DNA from 4 places in the Streptomyces griseochromogenes genome. Region 1 is predicted to be linked to each of the others. Evidence: riboswitches for the same ligand, from Rfam matches in the RefSeq annotation. Region 1 holds a riboswitch; each other region holds the start of a gene.

Region 1 (4,675 bases):
GGGGTGGCCGGTGCGGCGGTGGCCGTCCGGCGGTTCCGCTGGGATCCGCGTGCGCAGTGAGCGACCCGGCCCGGGACCATGCCCGCCCCGGGCACGAGGGCCGGGGCGGGTGCGAGGTGCCTACAGCTCCGTGCGTACCGTGCGGGCCGCGGTGACCAGGTTCTCCAGGGAGGCTCGGGTCTCCGGCCAGTCACGGGTCTTCAGGCCGCAGTCGGGGTTGACCCACAGCCGCTCGGCGGGGATCGCCTTCAGGCCGGTGCGCAGCAGGTCGGCAGCCTCCGCCGCGCTGGGCACGCGCGGCGAGTGGATGTCGTAGACGCCGGGTCCCGCCTCGCGCGGGTAGCCGTGGGCGGCGAGTTCACGGGCCACCTGCATGTGCGAACGGGCGGCCTCCAGGCTGATGACGTCGGCGTCGAGATCGTCGATGGCCTGGACGATGTCGCCGAACTCGGCGTAGCACATATGGGTGTGGATCTGGGTGTCCGGGCGGACGCCGCTGGTGGTCAGCCGGAAGGCCCGCGTGGCCCACTCCAGGTACGCGGGGCGGTCGGCGGCACGCAGGGGGAGGGTTTCGCGCAGGGCGGGCTCGTCGACCTGGATCACCGAAGTACCTGCCGCCTCCAGGTCGTTCACCTCCTCGCGCAGGGCGAGGGCCACCTGGCGGGCGGTGTCGGCGAGGGGCTGGTCGTCGCGGACGAAGGACCAGGCGAGCATGGTGACGGGACCGGTGAGCATGCCCTTGACCGGGCGGTCGGTGAGGGACTGGGCGTACGTCGTCCAGCGCACCGTCATCGGCTCGGGGCGCGAGATGTCGCCGGCCAGGATCGGCGGCCGGACGTAACGGGTGCCGTAGGACTGGACCCAGCCGTGCTGCGTGGCGAGGTAGCCGGTGAGCCGCTCGGCGAAGTACTGGACCATGTCGTTGCGTTCGGCCTCGCCGTGCACCAGGACGTCCAGGCCCGCCTTCTCCTGGAAGGCGATCACCTCGCGGATCTCCGCCCCGACGCGTTCCTCGTATCCGGCGGTGTCGATGCGGCCGGCCCTCAAGTCGGCGCGCGCGGAGCGCAGTTCGCCGGTCTGCGGGAAGGAGCCGATGGTCGTGGTGGGGAGCGCGGGGAGGCGCAGGTGGGCGCGCTGGGCCGCGGCCCGCTCGGGGTATGGCCGGCAGCGGCGCGCGTCGTCGTCCGTGACGGCGGCGGTGCGGGCGCGCACGGCCGGGTCATGGGTGATGGGCGAGTGTGCGCGGGAGGCCAGATCGGCCCGGTTCGCCGACAGCTGCGCGGTGATCGTGTCGGTGCCGCGGGCCAGGCCCTTGGCGAGGGTGACGATCTCGGCCGTCTTCTGCCGGGCGAAGGCGAGCCAGCGCAGGATCTGCGGCTCGATGTCCCGCTCGGCCGCCGCGTCGAGGGGGACGTGCAGGAGTGAGCAGGAGGCCGACACGTCGACCCGGTCGGCCAGGCCGAGCAGGGTGCCGAGCGTGGCCAGGGAGGCCGACAGGTCGTTGCCCCAGATGTTGCGGCCGTTCACGACACCGGCGACCAGCCGCTTGCCGGGCAGTCCGCCGACGGCCGCGAGCGCGTCCAGGTTGGCGGCGGCCGCCTCGGTGAAGTCCAGGGCCAGGCCCTCCACCGGTGCCTTGGCCAGCACCGGCAGGGCATCGCCGAGCCGGTCGAAGTAGGAGGCGACCAGCAGCTTGGGCCGGTCGGTGAGGGCACCGAGATCGCGGTAGGCGCGGGCGGCGGCGTTCAGTTCGGCCGGGGTACGGTCCTGGACCAGGGCCGGCTCGTCGAGCTGCACCCACTCGGCACCGGCCGCGCGCAGGTCGGCGAGGACCTCGGCGTACACCGGGAGCAGACGGTCCAGGAGGGTGAGCGGCTCGAAGTCCGCGGACACCCCGGGCGCGGGCTTGGCGAGCAGCAGGTAGGTCACCGGGCCGACCAGCACGGGACGTGCCGTCAACTCCAGGGCGAGGGCTTCCTTCAGCTCGGAGACCTGCTTGCCGGAGTCGGCCGCGAACCGCGTGTCCGGGCCCAACTCGGGCACGAGATAGTGGTAGTTGGTGTCGAACCACTTGGTCATCTCCAGTGGCGCGACTTCCTGCGTGCCGCGGGCCATGGCGAAGTAGCCTTCCAGCGGGTCGGCGGCGACGGCCGCCCGGTGCCGGTCGGGGATCGCGCCCACCATGACGGTGGTGTCCAGGACGTGGTCGTAGTACGAGAAGTCACCGGTCGGGACCTCGTCGACGCCGGCCTCCGCCAGCTGCCGCCAGTTGGTGCGACGCAGTTCGGCGGCGGCCGTGCGCAGGGCGTCGGCGGTGACCCGGCCCTTCCAGTGGCCCTCGATCGCCTTCTTCAGCTCCCGGCCCTGGCCCTGGCGGGGGTAGCCGTACACGGTGGCCCGTGCTGCCGCGGCTGCGGACTTGGTGGTCACGGAGATCTCCTTCGCGAGATGAATCCCTGAGATCCCGGGGACGGGACGAGAGCGCGAAGGGGTGACGTACCGGACGGCAGCGGCCGTCGGCCGTCCGTTCGGTCACGCACGCCGACCCGCCCTCGAGGTCACCGGGATTCCGCGCACGAGTCGTCCCGTACGCGGGCAGTTGGCAGGTCTTCGGACTCGCGGGCACGTCCTCATGGGGGAGGACACCTACTGGCCGTCGCTTCCCAGACCCTGTACATCGGGCCCAGTGCGTATGACGGCGGTCGTTCCCGCTCACCGCTGCGGGGCAGTCCCGGATTTCCACCGGGTTCCCTCTTACGACGCGTCCCGCCTGGCTGACGGGGCGAACCAGCTGCACCGGCCACCCTACGGGGTCGGGTCGTACATGTGGAATCCCCGACCGGCCTTGCGGCCCAGCAGCCCCGCTTCCACCATCCGCTGCAGCAGCGGGGGAGGGGCGTAGAGGGGTTCCCTGAACTCGTCGTACAGGGACTCGGCGATCGAGGCCACGGTGTCGAGCCCGATCAGGTCCGCCAGCTTCAGCGGGCCCATGGGGTGGGCGCAGCCCAGTTCCATGCCGGCGTCGATGTCGGCGGCGGTGGCGAAGCCGGACTCCGTCATACGGATCGCCGAGAGCAGGTACGGGACGAGCAGCGCGTTGACGACGAAACCGGCCCGGTCCCGGGAGCGGATGACCGTCTTGCCGAGCGTGAGCGCGGCGAACTCCTCGACGACGGCCGCCGCTTCGGGCGCCGTGTGCAGGGACGTCACGAGCTCCACCAGGGGCAGTACGGGGACAGGGTTGAAGAAGTGCAGACCTACGACCCGGTCGGCGCGGCTCGTGGCCATGCCGAGGCGCATGACGGGGAGGGAGGAGGTGTTCGTGGCCAGGACGGCCTCCGGGTCCTCGACGATCTTGTCGAGGGCCGCGAACACCTCCGCCTTGGCGTCGGCGTTCTCGACGACGGCCTCGACGACCAGCTGCCGGTCGGCCAAGTCCGCCGGCTCGCCGGTGAAGACCAGGCGGGCGAGGGCGTCCTGTGCGGCGGACCGCTCCAGCTTGCCCCGCCGTACGGCACGCTCCAGGGAAGCCGCCACCCGCTCCCGCGCGGCGTGGGCGGCCGTGGCGTCGGCCTCGCAGACGATCGTGTCGATCCCGGCCCGCGCGCACACCTCGGCGATGCCCGCGCCCATCTGGCCGCCGCCGACCACTCCGACACGCCGGATGCCGCCGCTCATGACCGGGCCTGCGTCCGGCGCACCAGGTGGCGGGCATAGGCGTCCGGGGTGAAGAAGAGCGGCAACTCACCGGTCAGTGCCGTGCGTTCGAAGAGGGCCCGGACCTCCTCCACGGGTGCCCACGGGTACTCGGCGCCCAGCGCCGCGAGTTCCTCGTCGAGCAGCCCGAGGACCGTCTCCCGGTCGATCACCCGGTGCCGCAGCCACTGCCAGATCTGCACCCGGGCGATCTCGGCGGTGGCCGCGTCCTCCATGAGGCCGCTCAGCGCGACGGCGCCCTGCCCGCGCAGCCAGGCGGCGAAGTAGCGCAGGGCGACCGAGATGTTGGTCCGCACGCCCTCCGCCGTGGGCGGCCCGCTGATCCGGCGCACCGAGAGCAGATCCGCGGCCGTCACCTCCACGTCGTCCCGCGTCCGGTCGAGCTGGTGCGGACGCTCGCCGAGGACACCGTCGAACACCTCGCGGCACACGGGTACGAGTGCGGGGTGCGCGACCCAGGAGCCGTCGAAGCCGTCCTCGGCCTCCCGCTCCTTGTCCAGCCGGACCTTGGCGAGCGCCGCCTCGTGGGCGGCCGGGTCCTTGCTCGGCACCTGCGCCGCCATACCACCGATGGCGTGGGCGCCGCGGCGGTGGCAGGTGCGCACGAGGAGTTCGGTGTACGCCCGCATGAAGGGCGCGGTCATCGTCACCTTGGCCCGGTCCGGCAGCAGGAAGTCGGTGCGGTGGCCGAAGGTCTTGATCAGGCTGAAGAGGTAGTCCCAGCGGCCCGCGTTGAGACCGGAGCTGTGCTCACGCAGCTCGTAGAGGATCTCCTCCATCTCGAACGCGGCGGTGATCGTCTCGATCAGGACGGTGGCGCGGATCGTGCCCCGGGGGATGCCGAGGAGTTCCTGCGCGGTGACGAAGACGTCGTTCCACAGTCGGGCCTCGTAGCGGTTCTCCAGCTTCGGGAGGTAGAAGTACGGGCCGTGACCCGCGTCGATCTGCCGCTGCGCGC
Region 2 (4,675 bases), 3.4 Mb from region 1:
GTGACGAGCACACGCTCGTCACCCCGGCCTCCTGAGCGAGGTCGTCAGGTGGTCGAAGGACGCACGCCGTGCCGGATCCACACGTTGGGTTCGACGTAGACCGCGCGGTCATGTGCGGTGTCGCAGTGGACCGGGACGAGGGCGCCCGGTACGTCGATGTCCCCGTCACTGTCGAAGGGCAGGCCGGTCCACTGCCGCCACTGGGCCAGGGAGCCGCTGACCGTCATCGACGCCGTGGCGACCTTCTCGACGCTGCCACCGGACTTGACGTGCACGCGCAGCCACGGGTCGGCAGGCAGTCCGTCCTCGCGCCGCCGGCGGATGTAGTCGGCCATGGGGACCCGTGGTTCGAGGTGTTTGGCCGTGGGACGGACCGGGGCCAGCAACGCGTCGTGGCCCTGTCGTCGGGCGCCGTCCCGCAGCGCGGTCAGCATGCGGTAGGACAGACCACGGCCGAGGTACTCGGTGTCCACCGTGATCTCCAGCGCGCTGGCTGTCGTCGGCGCGTTCCCGAGGTGCCGGTCGCGGTAGGCCCATACGAGCACTTGGTCCCAGCCCTTGTCCGGCATCTCCTCACGGCCGTCGAGCCCGGCGTCGAAGGGCACACTCAACCCGCGTGCCACTACGCGGTCGCCGTCCGTCGCCACCACGCAGTACTCGGGGAAGTCTTCGGCCACCCGGCTCAACAGGGCGCCCGCGACCAGATCCTGAGGGATGAAAGCGGGCCACGTCTCGGTCATCTCGTAGAGCCGGGACGTCAATGACGGACGCTCGGTGAGCGGGGTGATCAAGATGCTGTCCATGTCTGTCACGGTGGGGAACCCTGTCATGGGAACACCCTCTTGGCCAGCGGTTTTACCCCTCGACGGCGGCTCGTGCCGGCCGTCCGGTGAACACGTCGGTTCAGCTCACCGGGCCGCCTCGGGAGTCGTGCCGGGCCCGGCGAGGCCGAGTTCGTGTTCGCCGAGGGAGGTGAAGCAGCGCTCGACGTCGGTGTCGGTCACTTCGGCGAGGGTCGCGGGCGACCAGCGGGGGTTGCGGTCCTTGTCGATGACCTGGGCGCGGATGCCCTCCACCAGGTCGGGAGTGCTCAGGGCGGCGCAGGAGACGCGGTACTCCTGGTCGAGAACCCGCTCCAGCGAGCCGAGCCGCCGGGCGTGGCGCAGGGCGGCCAGGGTGACCTTCAGGGCGCTGGGCGACCTGGTGAGCAGGGTCTCCGCTGCTTCCTTCGCCGCCGTGTCGCCATGGGCGAGCAGCCGCCGGACGATCTCCTCCACCGTGTCGGCGGCGTAGCAGGCGTCGATCCACTCCCTCCGGCCGGCCAACTCGCCCGTGGGCGGCGACTGCGTGTGACGGGCGAGCACCTGCTCCACGGTCAGGTCGGCGAGGTCGGCGACGAAGGCCCGGAGCGCGTCGGACGGCACGTAGTGGTCGGCGAGCCCGCACAGCAGGGCGTCGGCGGCGCCGATCTGTGCGCCGGTCAGTGCGAGGTGGGTGCCCAGTTCGCCCGGGGCGAGGGAGAGGAGGTAGGTGCCGCCGACGTCGGGGACGAAGCCGATGCCGGTCTCGGGCATGGCGACCCTCGACCGTTCGGTGACGATCCGTACGCTGCCGTGCGCCGAGATGCCGACGCCGCCGCCCATGACGATGCCGTCCATGACGGCGACGTAGGGCTTGGGGTAGTGGGCGATGCGGGCGTTGAGGTGGTACTCGTCGCGCCAGAACGCGGCCGAGGCGGTGCCGTCGCCGTCGCGCGCGTCGTCGTGGACGGCGCGGATGTCGCCGCCCGCGCACAGACCGCGCTCCCCGGCCCCGGTGATGACCACGGTCTCCACGGCCGGGTCGTGCTCCCAGGCGGTCAGGGCCTCATCGATGCGGCGCACCATCGCGTGGGACAGCGCGTTGAGTGCCTTCGGCCGGTTGAGGGTGATGTGGGCGGCCCGTCCGGCTGTGTGCAGCAGGACGGATTCCTCGGTACCGGTCGTCCGAACGCCTCCGTCAGGCCGCGGGCCACGATCGACACGCATGATCTCATCGGTTCCTTGTCTCGATGGTTCAACGACGGCTCACGCCGCGCCGGTCCCGGGTCGCCGCGCTGAGCCGCGGCGGTGTGAAGGCATAGAGATCGAGGATCTCCGGCAGGGGTGCGATGCCCGGCCCGCCCGCGCGTACCCAGTCGGTGATGTCCTCGGTGGCGTGGGGGTCGTTGACGAGTCCCAGCCAGACCGGTCGGCCGCCGGCGGCCCGTCCGGCGGCGGAGGGCTGTACGACGATGACGTTGGCCTGTTCGCAGACGTCGAGGCAGGCGGAGATGCGCACAGGAACCTCCGCTCGCAGACGCGCGGTCTGCCCCGCGTGATCGACGCCGGTCACCTTGGTACTGCCACAGCAGCAGTCCCGGCACACGACGACACGGCAGGGCGCCGGTTCGGCCCCCGGTACGACTACCGCGTCGCCGGATGCCGGTTCCGCCAGGTTCTCTGGCACGGTCAACCACTCCTCCCCCGGGGAAATCCGCCCCGGTGTCCGTCGAGGAGGCGACCGCGTGAGTCTCCTGGCTCTCGGGTCGTCGCTCGTCCCGGCCTTCCCGCCCTCGCGGACAGTGGCCTGTCGGAACTCGCTCACCGATCACAGTGGCGGGACCGCGCCGGATTCACACCGGCTTCCTCGGATCGCCGTCGCCTTGTCGCGGATCATCATTCCATCGCCGACCAGCTCCCGTCATCCTCGCGACGACGACCCGGGCACCCGGACCGGCCGACGCGGCGGCCCCGGCCGTCGTGGTCAGTACACGTCGCGCGCGTAGCGCTTGTCGGCGGCGAGCTGTTTGACGTACGCCGCCGCCTCGGCCTCGTCCAGGCCGCCGTGGACGACGGCCGTCTCCCGCAGGGCCCGGTCGACGTCTTTGGCCATCCGGGAGGCGTCGCCGCAGACGTAGAGATGGGCGCCGTCCCGGAGCCAGGACCACAGCTGCGCACCGTGTTCGCGCATCCGGTCCTGGACGTAGATCTTGGCGCGCTGATCGCGGGAGAAGGCGGTGTCCAGACGGGTGAGCGTGCCGTCGGCGAGGAACGCGGTCAGCTCCTCCTCGTAGTAGAAGTCGGCGGCCCGGCGCTGTTCGCCGAAGAACAGCCAGTTCGGCGCGTGGTGGCCGCGGGCCCGGCGGTCCTCCAGAAAGCCGATGAAGGGCGCGACGCCGGTGCCGGGGCCCACCATCACGGCCGGTGCTGCGGGGTCGGCGGGCGGGCGGAAGTGCGACGCCCGCTGGACGCGGACCGGAACCGGTGTGCCGGGCTCGGCGTCGGCGAGGAACGGGGAGCACACGCCCTGTCGGGGGCGGCCGCCGAGGTTCTCGTAGCGGACGACGGAGACGGTCAGCGAGACGAGGTGAGGGTCTGTCAGGGGGCTGGAGGATATGGAGTACATGCGGGGTTGCAGGCGCCCCAGCACGTCGGCCCATTGCTGTGCCCCGGCCCGGATTCCGAACTCGGCGACCACGTCGACGGCCTGGCGGCCCCAGGACCACTGGGCCAGCTCCCCCTTGTTGTCCTGCCGCAGCAGCTTGCGCAGCTCGCGCGGGTCGCGGGCGCGGTCGGCGACGAAGCGCAGCAGGCCGGGAGTGATACGGGTGATGTCCAGATGGCGCAGCAGTGCCTCGGCGAAGGGCACGTCCCCGGCGTTGGTGACCCGAACGGCCGCGTCCGCGTCCAGGCCGGTGACGGCCAGCCACTCCGTCACGAGCTCCGGCCAGTTGACCGGCTGCACCGCCAGGGCGTCCCCGGCCTCGTAGACCAGCGGGGTGTCGCTGTCACGCGTGTCGAAGGTGAAGCGCCTCACCTCCTTGACCGCACCGGGCAGGCTCAGCAGGCGGTTTCCGGTCAGGCGGGCGGTGACGGGGGCGGAACGGCTCGGGCGGGGAGCCGCCGGGGTGGCGGGGGCCGGATCGGGCGCCGGATCGAAGGCGGGATCGGAGGCCGGGTGCTCGGGGCTCTTCAGCACAGTGAGCACCTGGTCGAGCCAGGCCCCGGCCTCGGTCTCGAAGTCCGGTTCGCAGTCGGTGCGCGGGGCCAGGCGTATCGCCTCCAGCTCCTCCATGCGCCGGTCGAGACGGCGGCCATGGCCGCAGAAGTCGTCGTACGAGGAGTCGCCGAAGGCGAGGACGGCGTAGCGCCTGCCCGCGAGGCGCGGGGCGTCGGGCGAGGCGAGGGCGTCCCAGAACTCGGCGCCGTTGTCCGGGGCGTCGCCGTCGCCGAAGGTGCTCGTGATCAGCAGCAGGTCGGCGTCGGAGGGCAGCGCTGCGGGGTCGGCCTCCTCCATGGGCAGGAGGGCGGCGGAGTGGCCGTCGGAGGTGAGTCTCTCGGACGCGGCGATCGCGAACTCCTCGGCGTTGCCGGTCTGCGACGCCCAGAGGATCACGACCTGGCGGCGCGGGGCGTCCGCGGACGGGGCGGACGACCGCGGGGAGCCGTCGATGCCGTGCGCGGTGGAATGCGTCGCCTCCGCTCTGGAGTACATCCCGGCCAGCGCACCGTTCACCCACAGGGCGTGCTCCGGGCTGAAAGGGGCGTCCGGCGGCAGCACCGGTACGCCCGGCGCGCCGAACGGGATGCCGGCCAGGAAGCCGGTCAGATAGCGGCGTTCGTGTTCGGTGAGGACCGGCAGGGGCGCGGGTTCC
Region 3 (4,675 bases), 1.1 Mb from region 1:
CACCTCCTACACCGAGGACATGCGCGCCCAGGGCCTGGAGCCCACCTCGCAGCTCCTGGACGTCGGCTACATCACCGCCGACGACCGGCTCGCCGAACTGCTCGACATCACGGCCGGCGGACGCGTGCTGCGCATCGAGCGGCTGCGCATGGCCAACGGCGAGCCGATGGCCATCGAGACCACCCATCTGTCGGCCAAGCGCTTCCCGGCCCTCAGGCGCTCGCTCGTGAAGTACACGTCCCTCTACACCGCCCTCGCCGAGGTCTACGACGTCCATCTCGCCGAGGCCGAGGAGACCATCGAGACCTCGCTGGCCACCCCGCGCGAGGCGGGCCTGCTCGGCACCGACGTGGGCCTGCCGATGCTGATGCTCTCCCGCCATTCCCTGGACCGCGAGGGCAAGCCGGTGGAGTGGGTACGGTCCGTCTACCGGGGCGACCGGTACAAGTTCGTGGCGAGACTCAAGCGCCCGCAGGACTAGGCGGAGTTGAGGTCTTCACGACTCAACCTCCAAATCGACATACCGACATGCGGACGAGGTCTTCCGCATCCATGACACCGTCACCTAGATTGCCTGCGCATTACACAGGTGATCAGTGAGGGGACGGAGCCGTGGCATGTCCGAAACGCCTGAAGTGAGACCACCGGTCGTGACACCGGCCCGCGTGATCATCGGCCTGTGCCTCGTCGCACCCTTCGTGGCGATGCTGTGGGTCGGCTCGTACGCCAAGACGGATCCCGCCTTCATCGGGATCCCGTTCTTCTACTGGTACCAGATGCTGTGGGTGCTGATCTCCACCGCGCTCACGATGCTGGCGTACCGGCTGTGGCAGCGTGACCAGCGCGCCCGCAAGGGCGCGAACGGGGGTGCGGCGAAGTGAAGGACGGCGTCAACGGCGTCGCGCTCGGCGTCTTCATCTTCTTCTTCCTGGCCGTCACGGTCATGGGCTTCCTGGCCGCCCGCTGGCGCAGGGCCGACAACGAGCACTCCCTGGACGAATGGGGCCTGGGCGGACGGTCGTTCGGCACCTGGATCACCTGGTTCCTGCTCGGCGGCGACCTCTACACGGCGTACACGTTCGTCGCCGTGCCCGCGGCCGTCTACGCGGCGGGCGCGGCGGGCTTCTTCGCCGTCCCGTACACGATCCTCGTCTACCCGCTGATCTTCACGTTCCTGCCGCGCCTGTGGTCGGTGTCCCACAAGCACGGCTACGTGACGACCTCGGACTTCGTGCGCGGCCGCTTCGGCTCCAAGGGCCTGTCGCTGGCCGTGGCGCTGACCGGCATCCTCGCGACGATGCCGTACATCGCGCTCCAGCTCGTCGGCATCCAGGCCGTGCTGGACGTGATGGGCGTGGGCGGCGGCGAGAACACCAACTGGTTCGTCAAGGACCTCCCCCTGCTGATCGCCTTCGGCGTGCTGGCGGCGTACACCTACTCCTCGGGTCTGCGCGCCCCCGCCCTGATCGCGTTCGTCAAGGACGCGCTGATCTACATCGTGATCACGGTGGCGATCATCTACATCCCGATCAAGCTGGGCGGGTTCGACGACGTCTTCGCCAAGGCGGGCCACGCCTTCAGCCAAGTCAACCCGGCGACGGGCAAGCCGCGCGGCGTGCTCGCCCCGCCTCGGGCGGGCCAGTGGACGTACGCCACGCTGGCGCTCGGCTCGGCGCTCGCGCTGTTCATGTATCCGCACTCGATCACCGCGACGCTGTCGTCCAGGAGCCGTGAGGTGATCCGGCGCAACACCACGATCCTGCCGCTGTACTCGCTGATGCTGGGCCTGCTGGCCCTCCTCGGCTTCATGGCGGTCGCGGCCGGGGTGAAGGTCACCAACGGGCAGCTGGCCATCCCGCAGCTGTTCGAGGACATGTTCCCGGACTGGTTCGCGGGCGTGGCCTTCGCGGCGATCGGCATCGGCGCCCTCGTGCCCGCGGCCATCATGTCCATCGCGGCGGCGAACCTCTTCACCCGCAACATCTACAAGGACTTCATCAAGCCGGACGCCACGCCGAAGCAGGAGGCCCAGGTCTCCAAGTTCGTGTCGCTGCTGGTGAAGGTCGGCGCCCTGGTCTTCGTGCTGACCATGGACAAGACAGTCGCCATCAACTTCCAGCTGCTGGGCGGCATCTGGATCCTGCAGACCTTCCCGGCCCTGGTCGGCGGCCTGTTCACCCGCTGGTTCCACCGCTGGGCGCTGCTGGCCGGCTGGGCGGTCGGCATGGTGTACGGCACGTTCGCCGCGTACGGCATCGCCTCCCCGACCCAGAAGCACTTCGGCGGCAACGCCAAGGAGATCCCGGGCATCGGCGAGATCGGCTACATCGGCCTGACGGCCTTCGTCCTGAACGTCCTCGTCACGCTGGTCCTCACCGTCGTCCTGAAGGCCCTGAAGGCCCCCGAGGGGCTCGACGAGACCCGCCCGGAGGACTACACGGCGGACGCGGGCGAGCCGGGAGTTCAGGTGGAACTCCCGCCGGCCACGGCGGACGCCGGGCACTGAAACGCGCCCTGAAGGGGCGCGAGGAACTGCGCGAGCAACCACGATCCACCCGCAGCGGGCCGCCGACAACAAGTACCACGGCGGCCCGCTGTTGACACTCTGAAGCCGCCACAACACGCAACAGACACAACATCTGGGGGTGACACGACAGCCCGGCACTAGATGTATGCTCGTCCTCGCTGTCGCCGCAGGGGAATCCGGTGCGAATCCGGAACTGTCCCGCAACGGTGTACTTGCGTGCATCCGCACGCCTGTGTCAGTCCGAGGACCTGTCGGCAGCGCGCACCCGGCCGTCCGGCGCGGGTGCCTTGAGACGTCCGGGCCTCGTGGAGCGGGTCGGTGGACGCGACGCCCCGCGCGCTCGTGCTGCCCCCTGCCCTCCGCAAGGCCCCGTGCCGAGCGAGGGAGAGCCCCACGTGACCATCGCGCCAGCCGACCCGGCTTCAGCCATCCAGGCTACCGAGGCCCCGGTGGAGACGGACGGTCCCGGTACCGCGCTGCTGCGGACCCTGACCGAGCTGACCGCCGATCTCCCCGACGCGGACCCCGGCCGGGTCGCCGCGGCCGCGCTGCGCGGCCGGTCCGCCCGGGCCGACGAGGCGGAGTTGCGCGAGCTGGCCACGGAGGCGGCCGCCGGTCTCATCTCCGAGGACCCGGCCTACTCCCGGCTGGCCGCCCGGCTGCTGACCCTCTCCATCCGCGCGGAGGCCGCCTCGCAGGGCGTGACGTCCTTCACCGAGTCCGTCGCCGTGGGCCACCGCGAGGGTCTCATCGCCGACCGGACCGCCGAGTTCGCCCGGCTGCACGCCGCCCGCCTGGACTCCCTGGTCGACCGGGCGGCCGACGACCGCTTCGGCTACTTCGGCCTGCGCACCCTGCACAGCCGCTACCTGCTGCGCCACCCGATCACCCGCCAGGTCATCGAGACGCCCCAGCACTTCATGCTGCGCGTCGCCGCCGGCCTCGCCGAGGACGACAGCGCCCGCGCGGTGGACGAGGTCGCGGCGCTCTACGGGCTCATGAGCCGCCTCGACTACCTGCCCTCCTCCCCCACGCTCTTCAACTCCGGTACACGCCACCCGCAGATGTCCTCCTGCTACCTGCTGGACTCCCCGCTGGACGAGCTGGACTCCATCTACGACCGCTACCACCAGGTCGCCCGCCTCTCCAAGCACGCCGGCGGCATCGGGCTGTCCTACTCCCGTATCCGCAGCCGCGGTTCGCTCATCCGCGGCACCAACGGGCACTCCAACGGCATCGTCCCGTTCCTGAAGACCCTGGACGCCTCGGTGGCCGCGGTGAACCAGGGCGGCCGGCGCAAGGGTGCCGCGGCCGTGTACCTGGAGACCTGGCACTCCGACATCGAGGAGTTCCTGGAGCTGCGGGACAACACCGGTGAGGACGCCCGCCGTACCCACAACCTGAACCTCGCGCACTGGATCCCGGACGAGTTCATGCGCCGGGTCAACGCCGACGCGCAATGGTCGCTGTTCTCCCCGGCGGACGTGCCGGAACTGGTCGACCTGTGGGGCGAGGAGTTCGACGCCGCCTACCGCAAGGCTGAGGCGGCGGGCCTCGCGAAGAAGACCATCCCGGCCCGCGATCTGTACGGCCGCATGATGCGCACCCTCGCGCAGACCGGCAACGGCTGGATGACCTTCAAGGACGCCGCCAACCGCACGGCCAACCAGACGGCGACCGCGGGCCATGTCGTCCACTCCTCCAACCTCTGCACGGAGATCCTGGAGGTCACGGACGACGGGGAGACCGCGGTCTGCAACCTGGGCTCGGTCAACCTCGGTGCCTTCGTCAGCGACGGGGACATCGACTGGCAGCGCCTGGACGAGACGGTCCGCACGGCCGTCACCTTCCTCGACCGGGTGGTCGACATCAACTTCTACCCGACCGAGCAGGCGGGCCGCTCCAACGCCAGGTGGCGTCCGGTGGGCCTGGGCGCCATGGGTCTGCAGGACGTCTTCTTCAAGCTGCGCGTGCCCTTCGACTCGCCCGAGGCCAAGGCCCTGTCCACGCGGATCGCCGAGCGCGTCATGCTCGCCGCGTACGAGGCCTCCGCCGACCTCGCCGAGCGCAACGGCCCGCTGCCGGCCTGGGAGAAGACCCGTACCGCCCAGGGCGTCCTGCACCCCGACCACTACGACGTCGAGCTGA
Region 4 (4,675 bases), 6.3 Mb from region 1:
TCTAGGCACAGAGAGCAAGATCGACCCGCCTCGGGTGCTGCCTATGGGGGAGCAGCATCCGGGGCGTTCCTCTGTCCGCCTTATCCCCACGGAGGTGAGGCGACCATGCCGCATCCCGTTCTTCTTCTCGGGGTCGGCCGGTGCGCCGCGTACGGCGAGTTCGCACTGGCGCGGATCGCGGCGGCCCACCCGGTGGTACTGGCGGGCACCGCCCCGCCCGGCTGGGCGCTTCCCTACCTGGCGGGCCATATCGCGGCCGACCCCGGGCAGGAGCCGGACGCGGCGGAGGCGGTGGCGCGGCAGGCGGCCCGGCTCGGGGTGGTCGGCGTGCTGACCTGGACCAGGGCGCGACTGCCCGCCGCCGCACGGATCGCCGCACGGCTGGGGCTGCCCGGCATCCCTCGGGAGACGGCCGCCGCCTGCGCCGATCCGGCGGCGTCACAGTCGCTGCTGGCGCGGCACGGGGTCGCGCCTGCGGGCCGGGACGACACCGAGGGACCGCTCGTCTCCGCCGAGGCCGTCGTCCTCGACGACGAGGTCCGCATCGCCGCGCTCACCCGTACGACCCCGGGTCCGCCGCCCGCCCGGCAGCCGCTGCGGCATGCCGTGCACGCCCACGACGGGCTGCTGCACAACCCGTTCCTGCGGCAGACGGTGGAGCGGACCGTCACGGCGCTGGGTCTCGCGCACACCGTCGCGCACATCGGCCTGCGGCTCACCGCCCGCGGCCCCCGCGTCACCGACGTCGTCCCGCACCTGCCCGGCGATCTGATCCCGCTGCTGGTCGAGCGGGCCACCGGTGTCGATCTGGCGCGGGCCGCCGCGGCCCTGGCCACCGGCCGGCTTCCGGACGTGGCCCCGACCCGGCAGCGGGCGGCCGCGATCCAGTTCGCCTACCCGGCCACGACCGGCCGTCTGACCCGGCTGGACCTCGACCCCGCCGTCGCGTACGAACCGTCCGCCGAGCGCATGGTCCTCACCCGGCAGACCGGCGACCAGGTCACCGCGGCCTGGCACGCGGGCCCCGCAGACCGGCTCGCGCACTGGGTGACCGAGGGCGAGGACCCACCCGAGTGCGCCCGCGCACTGCACCGGATGGCGGACTACCTGGACGTCACCGTCACCTCACAGGAAACCCGGGCCGCCTGACTCAAGAAAGCCGGCCCACCGTCCGGATCAGCCGCTCCGCGTCGCCCAGGGCGTCGATCTCGCGGCGGCTCATCGTCGGATTGGCCGCCCGGCGGCGCAGGGCCTCGGTCAGTCCGTCGTCGGTGAGGCCGCAGGAGTCGGCGAGCAGGGCCGTCAGCATGGCGAGGGCCCCGTCGGCGAGCGGTTCGCCGACGACGGCCACCTGGGCGAGGATCACCGCGGACATGCCCCAGTCGAGGGCCGGTTCCCCGTCCTCGGTGTTCGACCAGTCGATGACCCGGGGCCCGTCCGAGGTCAGCATCACGTTGTCCGGATGCAGGTCGAGGTGGAGCACTCGCGCGTCCGGCGCGGCCGCGTCCCGGCCCGGTACGGCATGCAGCCGCCGCAGCAGCCCGGCCAGCAGCGTGCCCCCTTCCGCCGCGCCGATCCGGCCCTCGGCCAGCGCGCCCAGCATCGTCGGCCCCTCCAGCCGCTCCATCACCAGGTCGGTGCGCGAGCCTGAGGGCCGCACCCGGGGCACCGGATACCCGTGCCGCCGTACGTGCTCCATCACGGCCCCCTCGGCGGCCGCGTCCCCCCAGCCGTCGCGGTCCCGGCGCAGCACCCAGCCTTCGTCGATCTCGTACACATCGGCCGAACGGCCCGATCCCAGCAGTCTCCCCGTCACCGTCATGACCGTGACCCTAGTCACCGCTCCCGTGTGCCCACAGCCACCCCTCGGCCCGCGCACGGCTGCCGGTAAAGTGAGCGGGTCGTCATCACACCCGTACAGGGGGAAGCCGGTGCAATTCCGGCGCTGACCCGCAGCCGTGAACCGTCCCCCGGGCGGTGAGCCGGACCGCCCCGTACGGACGTTGACCGGCTCGCGTGCGCGGCGGCCCGTCGCGCACGGCACCGTCGAGGTTTACGGAGCCGAGCCGCCCGGGGGTTCCCGTGCGCTGCCGGTTCCCCACAGGGAGAGGCAGTCGCCGACCATGAACGTCCGCCGCAGTGCCGCGGCTCTCGCCGCCATAGGCGTGCTGGCCGCCGCCGCACCCGCCACGGCCGCAGGCCCGTCCCCCTCCCCGAAGGTGGCCGTCCCGTCCGGACTGTTCGGCAAGGGCGACCCGACGTACGACGGGGTGTGGCGCCAGTCGTTCGCCCTGCTCGCGCAGCACACGCTCGGCGAGCGTCCCTCCGCCTCGGCCATCAACTGGCTGGTCGGGCAGCAGTGCGACGACGGATTCTTCCCGGCCTTCCGCGCGGACCCGTCCAAGCCCTGCCTGGGCAAGGACGGCGCCCAGGCCGACATCGACGCCACGGCCGCCGCCATCCAGGCACTGCAGGCGCTCGGCGAGCACGACGGCGAGGTCCACAGGGCGGTGGGCTGGCTGAAGGGGATGCAGAACAAGGACGGCGGCTTCGGCTTCTCCATCGAACAGCCCAGCGACACCAACCACACCGCCGACGTCATCGGCGCGCTCTCCGTAGCCGGTGAGAACGTCACCGCGCTGCGTTCCGAGGGCAAGACCCCGCTCGAAGCGCTGTCCGAGTTGTCCATCCCCTGCTCGGCGGACGGCGGCGGCGCGTTCGCCTACCAGCCGGACAAGAAGGGCAAGTTGGCCGCCAACGCGGACGCGACGGCGGCCGGGGTGCTGGGCGCGCTCGGCAAGGGTTTCGTGATCGAGCCCGGCAAGGCCCGCGACAAGGCGCCCGCCTGTACGGCCTCCGGCAAGCCCACCCCGGCGCAGCTGGCGGACAACGCCTCCGCGTACCTCGCCCGCACCCTCGCCAAGACCGGCCACCTCACGTCCTCCCTGGCGGGCGCCAAGGACCAGCCCGACTACGGCAACACCGCGGACGCGGTCGTCGCACTCGCCGCGACCGGTTCGACTGCGCAGGCGAAGAAGTCGTACGCATGGCTGGAGAAGAACGCGGGGAACTGGGCCGAGCAGAGCGGTCCGGCCGCCTACGCCGAGCTGATCTTCGCCGCGCACGCGATCGGCGCGGACCCGCACGACTTCGGCGGTACGGACCTGGTCCGGGCGCTCGACGCGACGGGACCGGCGACGCAGACGGCGAAGGCGACGCATTCCGAGGCGAAGCAGGGCAAGCACGACTCGGGGACGAAGGTCTGGTGGATCGTCGGCGTGGGCCTGGTCGCCGGCATCGGCATCGGCTTCCTGCTCAGCGGCCGCCGGAAGCGGCAGCAGCCGTGAGCGCCGTCCGCCGTGCCGCTGCCCTGCTCGTCGCCGCGTTCGTCCTCGTGGCCGGTGCCGCGCAGGCGCAGGCCGCCGCTTACCGCTACTGGTCGTTCTGGGAGCGGGACGGCGGCCGCTGGACGTACGCCACCGAGGGCCCCTCGACCGCCCGGCCCGACGACGGTGCCGTCCAGGGCTTCCGCTTCGCGGTGAGCGAGGACTCCGCGGACGCGAGCCGGCCGCGCGGCACGGCGGACTTCGCCACGATCTGTGCGGGGACGCCCGCGAAGCCGGGTACGAAGCGGGTGGCTCTCGTCATCGACCCCGGCACGGAAGCGGACGCGCCGTCCGGCGAGACACCGCCCACCCGCCGCACGGCCTGTGCCCGCGTCGCCCCCGACGCGACGACGGCCGAGGCGCTGGCGAAGGTGGCGGATCCCCTGCGCTACGACACGAACGCCCTGCTGTGTGCGATCTCCGGGTATCCGCGCAAGGGGTGCGGAGAGTCTGCCGACGGCACGGCGAAGAAGGGGGCGCAGAAGAAGGAGTCTGACGGTGGTCCTTCGCTGGGGCTGCCGATCGGTGTGGGCGTGGTCGTACTCCTGGCGGTCGCGGCGGTGTGGCAGTCGCGGCGGCGCGGGAATGCGTAGCGGTGGTGAGCCGGAGCGCCGTTGGCCCTCGGACCGTCGTCCGACTGCGGGTCCGCGGTGGCTGGTCGCGCAGTTCCCCGCGCTCCTGGGGAGTCGCAGTCGCCGCGGCCGTACAGCGCACCCCATGGGGGAGGCACCCCGCCGGCGCGGGCGAGCGATGCCGACCCCCGGCCGGCGCCAACGCCGCGAGCCGCTCCACCCCGGTGCCTGGTGGCTCTGGTCCCTCGGCCTCGGCACAGCGGCCACCCGGACCACCAACCCCCTCCTCCTCACCCTCCTCATAGCCGCCGCCGGCTACGTCGTGGCCACCCACCGCTCCGCCGCCCCCTGGTCCCGCTCCTACACCGCCTTCGCCAGACTCGCCGCCGCCGTCCTCCTCATCCGCCTCGCCTTCACGGTCGTCCTCGGCTCCCCCATCCCCGGCACCCACACCCTGTTCACCCTCCCCGAAGTCCCCCTCCCCCACTGGGCACAGGGCATCCGCCTGGGCGGCGAGGTCACCGCGGAAGCGCTCCTCTTCTCCGGGTACAACGGCCTGCGGCTGGCCGCCCTGCTCATCTGCGTCGGCGCCGCGAACGCCCTCGCCAGCCCGGCCCGACTCCTGAAGTCCCTGCCCGGCGCCCTGTACGAGGCGGGCGTGGCCGTCGTCGTCGCGCTCACCTTCGCGCCCCATCTCATCGCCGACGTCCAGCGGTT

What was found. Region 1 has a riboswitch for cobalamin ahead of metE (5-methyltetrahydropteroyltriglutamate--homocysteine S-methyltransferase). Riboswitches for the same ligand answer to the same signal wherever they lie in the genome.
Region 2: linked by a shared signal. The riboswitch ahead of AVL59_RS25635 (hypothetical protein) and the one ahead of metE (5-methyltetrahydropteroyltriglutamate--homocysteine S-methyltransferase) in region 1 are both predicted to bind cobalamin.
Region 3: linked by a shared signal. The riboswitch ahead of AVL59_RS06880 (ribonucleoside-diphosphate reductase subunit alpha) and the one ahead of metE (5-methyltetrahydropteroyltriglutamate--homocysteine S-methyltransferase) in region 1 are both predicted to bind cobalamin.
Region 4: linked by a shared signal. The riboswitch ahead of AVL59_RS38735 (prenyltransferase/squalene oxidase repeat-containing protein) and the one ahead of metE (5-methyltetrahydropteroyltriglutamate--homocysteine S-methyltransferase) in region 1 are both predicted to bind cobalamin.

The regions. Positions count from the first base shown of each region.
Region 1 covers NZ_CP016279.1:2,594,504-2,599,178, forward strand. The annotation lists partial or broken gene AVL59_RS56315 (ABC transporter permease) at 1-60, shown strand, start outside; gene metE (5-methyltetrahydropteroyltriglutamate--homocysteine S-methyltransferase) at 121-2,430, opposite strand; cobalamin riboswitch at 2,597-2,794, opposite strand; gene AVL59_RS11045 (3-hydroxybutyryl-CoA dehydrogenase) at 2,806-3,678, opposite strand; gene aceB (malate synthase A) at 3,675-4,675, opposite strand, start outside.
Region 2 covers NZ_CP016279.1:5,978,514-5,983,188, forward strand. The annotation lists gene AVL59_RS25620 (trypsin-like serine peptidase) at 1-35, shown strand, start outside; gene AVL59_RS25625 (acetyltransferase-like protein) at 45-803, opposite strand; gene AVL59_RS25630 (enoyl-CoA hydratase/isomerase family protein) at 909-2,027, opposite strand; gene AVL59_RS25635 (hypothetical protein) at 2,056-2,406, opposite strand; cobalamin riboswitch at 2,548-2,669, opposite strand; gene AVL59_RS25640 (molybdopterin-dependent oxidoreductase) at 2,785-4,675, opposite strand, start outside.
Region 3 covers NZ_CP016279.1:1,468,717-1,473,391, reverse strand. The annotation lists gene AVL59_RS06895 (GntR family transcriptional regulator) at 1-481, shown strand, start outside; gene AVL59_RS06890 (DUF3311 domain-containing protein) at 618-881, shown strand; gene mctP (monocarboxylate uptake permease MctP) at 878-2,506, shown strand; cobalamin riboswitch at 2,673-2,797, shown strand; gene AVL59_RS06880 (ribonucleoside-diphosphate reductase subunit alpha) at 2,923-4,675, shown strand, end outside.
Region 4 covers NZ_CP016279.1:8,907,539-8,912,213, forward strand. The annotation lists gene AVL59_RS51050 (ATP-grasp domain-containing protein) at 106-1,149, shown strand; gene AVL59_RS38730 (phosphotransferase) at 1,151-1,822, opposite strand; cobalamin riboswitch at 1,875-2,010, shown strand; gene AVL59_RS38735 (prenyltransferase/squalene oxidase repeat-containing protein) at 2,124-3,347, shown strand; gene AVL59_RS38740 (SCO2322 family protein) at 3,344-3,979, shown strand; gene AVL59_RS38745 (energy-coupling factor transporter transmembrane component T) at 4,137-4,675, shown strand, end outside.